DNA from 3 places in the Variovorax trehalosi genome. Region 1 is predicted to be linked to each of the others. Evidence: predicted binding sites of a transcription regulator. Region 1 holds the regulator's gene; each other region holds the start of a gene.

Region 1 (3,767 bases):
CGCCCAGAGCGCGCCCCGGGGCGCAGGCTGGCTCATTGAATGACCTGCGCCTTCGGCTGCGGTATTCGCCTTGGGGCGGCCCGGCGGCTCATGAGCTCACCGGCGAACCTGCAAGGCGCCGGGATTCACGATGTTGGTGGGATTGCCCTTGATGAAGCTCACGACGTTGTCGAAAGCCTGGCCGAAGTAGCTCTCGTAGCTGTCCTGCTCCACATAGCCGATGTGCGGCGTGCAGATGCAGTTCTCGAGGCGCAGCAGCGCGTGGCCCTGCAGCGGCGGTTCGCTCTCGAACACGTCGATGGCCGCGAGGCCCGGGCGTCCGCGATTGAGCGCGGCGAGCAGCGCGTCGGCCTCGACCAGTTCGGCGCGGGAGGTGTTCACGAAGAGCGCCGTCGGCTTCATGCGCGACAGGTCTTCGAGCGTGACGAGGCCGTTGGTCTCCTCGTTGAGCCGCAGGTGCACCGACAGCACATCGGCCGCGGCAAAGAACTCGTGGCGGTTCTGCGCGACCTGGAAGCCATCGGAGCGCGCCTTGGCGCAGCTTGCCTCGCGGCCCCAGATCACCACCTGCATGCCGAAGGCCTGTCCGTAACGCGCGACCAGCTGGCCGATGCGGCCATAGCCCCAGATGCAGAGCGTCTTGCCCTTGAGCACCGAGCCGAGTCCGAAATTGGGCGGCATCGAGGCCGACTTGAGGCCCGATTGCTGCCACGCTCCGTGCTTGAGGTTGCTGATGTACTGCGGAAGCCGGCGCATGGCCGCCATGATGAGCGCCCAAGTGAGTTCGGCAGGCGCTTGAGGAGAGCCAGTGCCCTCGGCCACCGCCACACCGCGCTCGGTACAGGCATTGACATCGATATGGCCACCGACCCGCCCGGTCTGCGAAATGAGCTTGAGCTTGGGCAGTTTTTCGATCAGCTGCCGCGAGATCTGGGAGCGCTCGCGGATCAGCACGATCACGTCGGCGTCCTTGAGGCGAACCGACAGTTGCCCGATGCCCTTGACCGTGTTGGTGTAGACCTTGGCCGCGTACGCGTCCAGCTTGGCGGCGCAGCGCAGCTTGCGCACGGCGTCCTGGTAATCGTCGAGGATCACAATGTTCATGGCGTGCCATTGTGCCTCGCAGCATTGGGATGTCGCGCCGGTGAACGTTTGGATACCCACCCCGGAAGCGCTTCTGGAGCGGTTCGCCGGGGAAATGCCTCAGTGCAGGTGGGCGGAGCGGGGAGCCGAGCCCAGGGTCTCCGCCGCCTCGAGCGCTGCCAGCCGGTCGAGCTCTGCGCAGACATCGGCCATGCGGCCCGAGATCACCATGCGGCTGCGGTCCTTGCTTTTCCCGTCGATCACGCGAACCACGCGGAGCGGGCGTGCTGGGGCGGCGGCAGTTGCCGTCGGTGCAGGCGAGCCTGCGGTGCGTGTGGTGCAGGCGGGGCGCACCGCCACGTAGCGCAGTCCGGCGGTGGTGTCGCCGCTGTCCCGATGACGGGTGCGGCGGGCAGGCATCAGGCGGCTTGCAAGCGATTGCAGCGGCATCCAGAAATCAGCGATGGCGAGGAGGGCGATTCCCATGTGAACTCCAAAAAAGTCTGAGGTTGAACACAGGCAGGATTTCTTGAATCGGCCGCGACAGGGTGATGGCGACTTCGCGCCATACGCCCGCCACCTGTTGCGGCCGGATGGGGTGCTGCTGCAAGCAGGCCGCGAGGCCTACATCAGCATGGTGTTGCGGATGAGGCCGACCGCGAGGCCTTCGATTTCGAAAGGCTCGCCGGGCTGGACGATGATGGTCGGGTAGTCGGGGTTCTCGGCGTGCAGCTCGATCACCTGCTTGTTGCGCTTCAGGCGCTTGACGGTGACTTCGTCACCCAGGCGCGCGACCACGATCTGGCCGTTGCGCGCTTCCTTGGTGGCCTGCACGGCGAGCAGGTCGCCGTCCATGATGCCGGCGTCGCGCATCGACATACCGCGCACCTTGAGCAGGTAGTCGGGTTGGCGCTGGAAGAGCGTGTTCTCGACGTAGTAGGTCTGGTCGACATGCTCTTGCGCCAGGATGGGCGAGCCTGCCGCGACACGACCGATGAGCGGCAGCGCCAGCTGCGCCATGCCGGGCAGCGAAAGCGAGAACTGGCCGCCTTCGCGATGGCGTGTTTCGTTGAGTGAGCGCAGTGCATCGCCCTTGAGCCGGATGCCGCGCGAGGTGCCGCTGACGAGTTCGATGACGCCCTTGCGCGCCAACGCCTGCAGGTGCTCTTCGGCGGCGTTGGCCGACTTGAACCCCAGCTCGTTGGCGATTTCGGCGCGCGTGGGTGGGGCACCAGTGCGCGCGATGGCGCTCTGGATCAAGTCGAGGATCTGCTGCTGGCGGGCGGTAAGCTTCACGGCGAACTGCATATGTGGTTCCTTGCGGCACTGGCTAGATATCCAGTACCTGTATTTTTAACCAGTTTTTGAAAGTTGACAAGTCATGGCCCATTCCCCGTTGCCTGAAGTGCGTCGCGTGGTGGTTCTGGGCACCGGCGGAACCATCGCCGGAAAGGCCTCCAGCAGCGGCGACAACATCGGCTACACCGCCGGGCAAGTGGACGTGGCGGACCTGCTGGGCGGCATCGAGGCGCCCGAGGGCATCGCGTTGCTGGCGGAGCAGGTGGCGCAGGTCGACAGCAAGGACATGGCGTTCGACATCTGGCAGAAACTCGCACAGCGTTGCGTGCATTGGCTGGCGCAGCCCGATGTGGCGGGCGTGGTGATCACCCACGGCACCGACACGCTCGAGGAGACGGCTTTCTTCCTTCACTCGGTGCTGGCGCCGGCGAAACCCGTGGTGCTGACCTGCGCGATGCGCCCGGCCACGGCGCTTTCGCCGGATGGCCCGCAGAACGTGCGGGATGCCATCGCGGTTGCGACCACGGTGGGCGCGCAGGGCGTGATGGCGGTGTGTGCCGGCATGGTCCACAGCGGGGTGGATGTGCAGAAGGTGCATACCTATCGGCTCGATGCCTTCGCGTCCGGCGATGCAGGGCCGATCGGCTATGTGGAAGAAGGCGCGGTGCGGCGCGTGAGGGAGTGGCCGGCTGCACCGTCAAACCAGTCGTCGAAGGCGCTGAACACGTCAGGGCCTTGGCCGAGGGTCGAGATCGTCATGAGCCATGCCGGCGCGAGCGGTGCGATCGTCGATGCGCTCGTCCGGGAGGGTGCGGAGGAACCTGTCCGCGGACTGGTCCTGGCCACCACCGGCAATGGCACCGTGCACTATGCGCTGGAAGCGGCCGCGCTCAAGGCGCAGGACGCCGGCATTGCGGTGCTGCGCGCGACGCGCTGCAGCAGCGGCCGCATCCTGCCGAGGGCCGACGACCGGCTGCGTGACGCAGGCGCGCTCACGCCCGTGAAGGCGCGCATTGCGCTGATGCTGGAACTGCTGGGGAAATAGCCGCCCTGCGAAAGGGCGGCTGGGATCAGCTGCTCAGTGCCGCCAGGGCACGTTGCGTGATTTCGTCGACCGTGCCGACGCCCTTGATGGCGCGGTACTTCGGCGCGGCGGCCGGATCGGCCTTGGCCCAGGCCGAGTAGTAGTCGACCAGCGGACGCGTCTGCTGGCTGTACACGTCGAGCCGCTTGCCGACGGTTTCTTCCTTGTCGTCTTCGCGCTGGATCAGGTCTTCGCCGGTCACGTCGTCCTTGCCTTCGATCTTGGGCGGGTTGAACTTGACGTGGTAGGTGCGGCCCGATGCCGGGTGCGAGCGGCGGCCGCTCATGCGTTCGATGATGTC
Region 2 (3,767 bases), on a different contig from region 1:
AGCGCATCTGCGCGAAGCGGCGCGCGAAGAAGGGGGCGTTGGCCTCAACGATGTGGTGGTCGGGTTCGAACCACGCAACGTGGCGCTCGAGCCCGTCTTCCCCCATGACCCGGGTGAAGCGCACGAAGGCGCGCATCTTGTGGATGTCGCGGTGCACGGCCTTGGCCATCAGCTGGGCCTGCATCATGTCGGCGTCCAGCGGGTCGTGCCGCAGCGCAGGCTCGTGCGCGAGGCGCCAGAGCAGGCGGTACAGGAGCGCGAAGCGTTGCGGGGCGCGGTGCAGGATCACGTCGCCGCACAGCGCGACAAAGGATGCGGGCACGGCATGCCGCGCGCCGGCAGCGGGCATTGCGGACGGCGCCAGGTCGTGCGGCGCGCCGAAGAGATCGGCTGCGCCGTCGCCCGCCTGTTCCCCATTCCACTCGACGCAATCCGGCGCCACGCCCGCCGCGAGCAACTGCCGCGCGTGGCGGCGAAAAGCGTCGAGATCGACCGGGTCATCGAGCCGCACGTGCATCGCGGGCCTGCTCAGAACAACGCGGCTTGCGTGGGTTGCGCGGTGGGGGCCGCCGAAGCCATGGCACCCGCCGCCGGCCGGTGCCCGTCGGCCACCACGAACGGCAGCACCTTGCGCGCCGGCACATGCAGCCGCCGCAGGTCGTCCGCGCGCACCCGGCGCACGCGCCGCGCCTGCAGCAGCCGCTCGACCGCTTTCACGCCCAGGCCCGGCACGCGCAGCAGCATCTCGCGCGGCGCGTGGTTCAGGTCGACCGGGAAACGCTCGGCATGCGCGAGCGCCCAGGCGAGCTTGGGATCGACATCGAGCCGCAGCAGGCCGTCGGAGGCGGCGACGATCTCCTGGTGTTCGAAACCGTAGAAGCGCATGAGCCAGTCGGCTTGGTAGAGCCGGTGCTCGCGCATCAGCGGAGGCGCAACTAAAGGCAGCGCGCGGGCCGCATCGGGGATGGGGCTGAAGGCCGAGTAGTAGACGCGCTTGAGCTTGTACGCGCCGTAAAGCGTGGCGCTGGAGGCAAGGATGTGCCGGTCGTCGGTGGCATCGGCGCCCACGATCATCTGCGTACTCTGGCCTGCCGGCGCGAAGGGCGGCGGCCTGGCGGCGGTGGGCGCCGCGCCGGGCAGTGCGCGGATCGGCACCACGCGGCGCGCTTCTTCGCGCGTGTCGTCGATGCGCAGCCGCAGCCGCGCCATCGAACGCCGGATCGCGCTTTCGTCCTTCTCGGGCGCGAGCGCCTGCAAGCCTTCGGTGGTGGGCATCTCGACATTGATGCTGAGCCGGTCGGCATAGCGGCCGGCGCGCGCGATGAGTTCGTCGCTGGCGTCGGGAATCGTCTTGAGGTGGATGTAGCCGCGGAAGTCGTGGTCTTCGCGCAGCTGGCGCGCCACCTCGACCACCTGCTCCATCGTGTGGTCAGGCGACTTGACGATCCCGCTCGACAGGAACAGGCCCTCGATGCAGTTGCGGCGGTAGAAGTCGAGCGTGAGCTGCACCACTTCTTCGACGCGGAATCGTGCGCGCGGCACGTTGCTCGAAGCACGATTGACGCAGTAGAGGCAGTCGTACTGGCAGTGGTTGGTGAGCAGCACCTTCAAGAGCGAGATGCAGCGGCCGTCGGGCGCATAGCTGTGGCAGATGCCGGCACCCTCGGTCGAACCGATGCCTCGCCCGCCGAGCGAGTCGCGCGGCTGCGAGCCGCTGGACGCGCACGAAGCGTCGTACTTGGCGGCGTCCGCAAGGATGGCGAGTTTGCGCTGGAGGTCCACGGGCGCCTTTGAATTGGAAATACTGTATGAATATACAGTCTCAAAGAGGCGGTTGTCGGAGAAAGCCGCGAGCTTGCCGCAGCGAATTGCCCAGCGGCCGATCCCTGGGTACGCTCGCCCGCAGATGACGTCCCCCTCTTCCTTGCGCGGCACCACAGACCCCCGCCTGATTTCCCCCAGCCTCGCCGATGGCGGCCTGGCTGCCACGTTCAACACGCCCGACGGCGTGCCGGCCTTTGCGGTGCGCTGGAACGGCGGCGTCCACGGCTACCTCAACCAATGCCCGCACGCCGGCGGTCCGCTTGACTTCGAGGGCCAGGTCCTCGAAAGCTCGGGCCGCTTTTTGATGTGCGCGCGGCACGGCGCGATCTTCGAGCCGGACACGGGCAAGTGTGTCGGCGGCCCCTGCCGCGGCGCGCGATTGACGCCGCTGACGGTCCGCGAGGATGCGGACGGCAGCGTCTGGCTTACCGATTGACGACGACCCACCCAGGAAAACGCATGAACACCCTTCGCCTCGGCACCCTTTCGATTTCGACCATCGCCTTCGCCGCCCTGCTGGCCGGCTGCGGCACCATGGGCCCCGCCCCCGGTGGCAAGGTGCCCACGGGCATGAAGGTCACTTCGACCGCCTTTGCCGACAACGGCGTGATCCCGGCCGAATACGCCAATGTGGGCGACTGCGGCGGCAAGAACACCTCCATGCCCGTGGCCTGGACGCAGTTGCCCGCCAAGACCCGGTCGGTCGCCGTGCTGATGTCGGACCCCGACGGCGCGCTGGGCCTGGGCGTCTCGCACTGGGTGGCCTACAACCTCCCCGCCGAGCGCGGCCAGCTCAAGGCCAACGAGACGGGCGGCTTCACCGTGGGCGTGAACGTGGCGGGCGCGGCCGCCTACCGGGGCATGTGCCCGCCGGCCGGCGACCATCCGCATCACTACGTGCTGACCGTGGTGGCGTCTGACCTCGCGCCGGGGGCGCTGCCGGCCGGGCTCACGCGCGATGCGCTGCTCGCGGCGCTCAAGGGGCACGCGCTGGGCGGGCAGAGCGTGGTCGGGCTCTACAGCCGCTAAAGTCGCGGCTCCTTTTCCAATCACAGTGCGCAGCGATGCGCAGTTCCGATGCGCCGCTCCCTCGCTCTCCTCACGCTTCTTCCGGCCGCCCTGGTCGTCATCACCGGCTGCGCCTCGTCCCGGCCGGTGCCCCGCGTCACCTGGCTCGGCGACGGCGTGTTCAAGTCGCCGACCGCTCAGGATGCCGAGGCCTACTGCCGCAATTTCGGTGCGCCGCTGCGCTACCTCGACCCGAAGGCCGCGGCACGCGCGCCCGAAAGCGAAGTGACCTACCGCTGCGACTGAGCGACGGCTTCCGCGCCGGGTGCCCGCACCCGCTCCAGGATGAAGTCGATGAAGGTGCGGATCGCCCGCGTGTGCTGCCGGTTCGGCATGTAGAGCATGAACATCTGCGTGCCGAAGATGGAGAGGCGCCAGTCGTCCAGCGTGGTCAGCACATCGCCCTTGCGCACGTCTTCCTGCACCACGTAATCGGGCACGAGGCCGATGCCCAGGCCCGCGAGAACGGCCTGGCGCAGGAACAGGAAGTTCTCTGAAATCAGCGTCGGCTCCAGGATCACCTCGCGCCGCGTTTCCCCCTGGTAAGCCGACACGCGCAGCTGCCGGCCGATGACCGCGGCGGTGACCACCGGTGCGCCCTGCAGTTCGTCGAGCTGCACGGGCAGCGGATGTTTTTCCGCATAGTCGCGTGAGGCGCACGCCACGTAGCGCACCGGCCCGAGGGCGCGCGCCACCAGGTTCTGCGGCGGCTCGGGAATCACGCGCACCGCGATGTCGACCTCGTCGCGCAGCAAATCCTCGATGCGGTTCTCGAACACCACGTCCAGCACGATGCCGGGGTACTGCCGCTTGAAGTCGATCAGCCAGTCGGCCATCACCAGCTGTCCGTAGCCGCTGGGCACGCTCAGCCGCAC
Region 3 (3,767 bases), on a different contig from region 1:
GTCGGCCGGCAGGCAACCGTCGACCACATTGAGCACATGCACCGAGTTCCACTCCTGCCCCTTGGCCGAATGAATGGTGGAGAGGATCAGGTAGTCCTCGTCCAGCAGCGGCGGACTGGGACGATCGCTCGTGGCCTCGGGCGGATCGAGCGTGAGCTCGGTCAGGAAGCGCTCGCGCGAGCCATAGCCCGCGGCAAGGCGCACCAGTTGCTCCACGTCCTGGCGGCGCACGCCGGAGGTGTCGTCGTAGAGGCGCTCCAGGTGCGGCAGGTACCAGTCCATCGCCAGCTCCACATCGGCCGGCCAGGTCAGCGACGGTGCGCGCAAGGCGGCGTAGGTTTCGGCAAAGCCTGCCCACTGCTCGCGCGCTGCGGACGGCGGCACGAAGTCGCGCACGGCCACGGCCGGATCGGCCGCCTGGTCCATCGCATCGAGCAGTCGCGTGCCCGTGACGGGTCCGATGCCGGGGATGAGTTGCGTGACGCGAAACCCTGCCATGCGCCCGCGCGGGTTCTCGGCGAAGCGCAGCACCGCGAGCAGGTCCTTCACATGCGAGGCCTCGAGAAACTTGAGACCACCGAACTTCACGAACGGGATGTTGCGGCGCGCCAGCTCGAGTTCGAGCGCAGCGCTGTGCGACGAGGTGCGAAACAGCACCGCCTGCGACTTGAGCGCGAGGCCGCCTTCGCGGTGCGCGAGCACCTTGTCGGCCACCCAGCGCGCCTGCCCTGCTTCGTCGGGCACCAGCACCAGTTGCGGCTTGCCGGCGGAGGGCTTGTCGGTCCAGAGGGTCTTGGCATGCCGCTCGGCCGCCTGCGCGATCACGCGGTTCGACACGTCCAGGATCGGCTGCGTCGAGCGGTAGTTGCGCTCCAGCGTGACGACCCGCGCGGCCTGGCTGAACTGCGAAGGAAAGTCGAGGATGTTGCGCACCGTCGCGCCGCGAAAAGAGTAGATCGATTGCGCGTCGTCCCCCACCACCGTGACGCCGCGCCCGTCGGGCTTCATCGCCAGCAGGATCGAGGCCTGCAGCAGGTTGGTGTCCTGGTATTCGTCGACCAGCACATGGTCGAAGCGCGCGCCCACGGCCTCGGCCAATGCGGGCTCGGCCACCATCTCGGCCCAGTAGAGCAGCAGGTCGTCGTAGTCGAGCACGTTCTGCTGCTGCTTGGCTTCGACATAGGCGCCGAACAGCCTCTTGAGTTCGGCCTCCCATTCATCGCACCAGGGAAAGGCGTCCTTCAGCACCTCGGCCACCGAAGCGCGCGTGTTCACGCAGCGTGAATAGATCGACAGGCACGTGCCCTTGCGCGGGAAGCGGTTCACCGTGGAAGACAGGCCCAGTTCATGCCGGACCAGCCCCATCAGGTCTTCGGCATCGCCGCGGTCGTGGATCGTGAAGTTCTCGTCGAGCCCGATCTGCCCGGCATATTCGCGCAGCAAACGCGCCCCGATGCCGTGGAAGGTGCCGGCCCACGGCAGCGCGGGCGGGCGTTCCGACTTCAGCCCGAGCACACGCGCCAGCACCTGGCCCGCGCGTCGCTCCATTTCCTGCGCGGCACGGCGCGAGAAGGTCAGCAGCAGCAGGCGCTGCGGATCGACCCCGTCCGCGATCAGGTGCGCCACCCGATGCGCCAGCGTGCTGGTCTTGCCGGAACCGGCACCGGCGATCACCAGCAGCGGGCGGTGATCGTCGGCCACCGCAGCGCCGACGCCGTGCTCGACGGCAGCGCGCTGGTCGTCGTTGAGCGTGGCCAACGCCGCGGCCAGGCGCTCGGCCTGGGTCTTTGGCGCAGTGGAAAAAACGGGGGACGCAGCAGTCTGCATGGGGCACGACTTTACTGTATGCCCGTCCAGTTCAGTCAGGTTGCCGCCATGTGGCCGGTGACATAATCGCGCCTCGCTGCAACCGGAGACTCCCCCATGGAAACCGCCCCGTCTCGGCAGCTTTCAACTCCCTTCTGACGCCTCGCGCCGGGCCCGGGAATTGAAAGCGCCCCTCCCTCGCCCACCGTTCAGTCACCCCCGGGAGTGAGCCCATGCTCAATATCTTTACGCTCGCCAACGGCCGCCTCGTCCAGGAAGAGATCGAGTCGCTGGAAGAGCTCTCCAAGTTCCAGCCGATCTGGGTCGACCTCGAATCGCCTACGCTCGAAGAGAAGCGCTGGATCAAGCAGTACTACGGCCTCTCGATTCCTGAAGACGCGATGGACGAGGACATCGAGGAATCCGCCCGCTTCTACGAGGAAGACAACGGCGAGCTGCACATCCGCTCGGACTTTTTGATCGACGACGACGAAGACCCGCGCACGGTGCGCGTGGCCTTCATCCTCAACCAGCACAACACGGACCTGCGCAGCCGCGGCGTGCTGTTCTCGATCCACGACGAGGACGTGCCTGTCTTCCGCCTCCTTCGCATGCGCGCGCGCCGCGCGCCGGGGCTCATCGAAGACGCCAAAGAGGTGATGCTCAAGCTCTTCGACGCCGATGCCGAATACTCGGCCGACACGCTGGAGAACATCTACGACGAGCTCGAAGTGGCGGGCAAGAAAGTGCTCTCGGGCAACGTCACCGACGAGCTGGCCGGCGAAGTGCTCGGCCTCATCGCGCGGCAGGAAGACTTGAACGGCCGCATCCGCCGCAACGTGATGGACACGCGCCGCGCGGTCAGCTTCATGATGCGCAGCAAGATGCTCAACGCCGAGCAGTTCGAGGAGGCGCGGCAGATCCTGCGCGACATCGAATCGCTGGACAACCACACGGCCTTCCTCTTCGACAAGATCAACTTCCTGATGGATGCGACCGTCGGTTTCATCAACATCAACCAGAACAAGACCATCAAGATCTTCTCGGTGGCGAGCGTGGCGCTCTTGCCGCCCACGCTGATCGCGAGCATCTACGGCATGAACTTCAAGTTCATGCCCGAGCTCGACTGGGCCATGGGCTACCCATACGCCATCGTGCTGATGGCGGCGAGCGCGCTGGTGCCGATGTGGTATTTCCGCCGGCGCGGCTGGCTCAAATAGCCGGTTGCCGCGCGAGCCACGCGCCGACCAGCGCGAGGCTGTAGCGGCTCGCGACCTCGGCGACGAAGCGCGCGAAGTCGCCGTGGGCCTCGTCGTCGGCGCGGTCTGAAATCGTGCGCATCGCCGCGAAGGGCACGCCGTAGTCATGGCACACCTGCGCCACTGCGGCGCCTTCCATTTCCACGGCGAGCGCGTCAGGCAGTTGGCGGCGCAGCGTTTCGCTCTCGGCGGCGGTCGAGACGAAACGATCGCCGCTGATCAGCAAGCCGCGATGCACCTTCGGTGAGCGAAGGCCGAACTCGTCGACAGCGCCCTGCCCCACCAACGCCACCGGATCACGCAGCGCCTCTTCGGCCACAGCGGCCAGCGAATCGCCGATCGCCGCGTCGGCCGCGAAACGAGAAAGGCCCATCAAGGGCACTTCGTATTTCGGAAAGAGCGGCGATGCGTCCATGTCGTGCTGAAGCAGTTCGGTCGCCACGACCACATCGCCCACATTCACGCCCGGCGCGAGCCCGCCCGCAACACCGCTGAACACGATAGCTCGCACGGCGAACCGTTCGAGCAGCACCGTGGCCGTCACCGCCGCCGCGACCTTGCCGATGCGCGACAGCACCGCGACCACGGGCTTGCCATGCAAATGGCCCACCCAGAAGTCGCGCCCGGCAACGCGCACGCGCTGCTCGTCGGGCATCTGCGCGAGGAGCGCTTTCAGCTCCTCGTGCATCGCCGCGACGATGG

What was found. The regulator LexA, encoded in region 1, represses DNA repair genes until DNA is damaged. The targets are predictions, from matches to a motif close to ACTGTATNNNNATACAGT.
Region 2: the regulator LexA is predicted to act here: its motif matches at 1,804-1,821, upstream of ACSFA7_RS29990 (putative DNA modification/repair radical SAM protein).
Region 3: the regulator LexA is predicted to act here: its motif matches at 1,841-1,858, upstream of ACSFA7_RS17045 (ATP-dependent helicase).

The regions. Positions count from the first base shown of each region.
Region 1 covers NZ_JBPJZG010000001.1:1,211,632-1,215,398, forward strand. The annotation lists gene ACSFA7_RS05680 (MFS transporter) at 1-36, opposite strand, end outside; gene ACSFA7_RS05685 (D-2-hydroxyacid dehydrogenase family protein) at 97-1,104, opposite strand; gene ACSFA7_RS05690 (hypothetical protein) at 1,204-1,569, opposite strand; gene lexA (transcriptional repressor LexA) at 1,708-2,391, opposite strand; gene ACSFA7_RS05700 (asparaginase) at 2,465-3,427, shown strand; gene adk (adenylate kinase) at 3,453-3,767, opposite strand, start outside.
Region 2 covers NZ_JBPJZG010000010.1:149,415-153,181, forward strand. The annotation lists gene ACSFA7_RS29985 (UdgX family uracil-DNA binding protein) at 1-517, opposite strand, end outside; gene ACSFA7_RS29990 (putative DNA modification/repair radical SAM protein) at 529-1,782, opposite strand; gene ACSFA7_RS29995 (Rieske (2Fe-2S) protein) at 1,907-2,260, shown strand; gene ACSFA7_RS30000 (YbhB/YbcL family Raf kinase inhibitor-like protein) at 2,284-2,853, shown strand; gene ACSFA7_RS30005 (hypothetical protein) at 2,902-3,138, shown strand; gene ACSFA7_RS30010 (LysR family transcriptional regulator) at 3,123-3,767, opposite strand, start outside.
Region 3 covers NZ_JBPJZG010000004.1:295,950-299,716, reverse strand. The annotation lists gene ACSFA7_RS17045 (ATP-dependent helicase) at 1-1,827, opposite strand, end outside; gene corA (magnesium/cobalt transporter CorA) at 2,040-3,026, shown strand; gene ACSFA7_RS17035 (5'-methylthioadenosine/adenosylhomocysteine nucleosidase) at 3,019-3,767, opposite strand, start outside.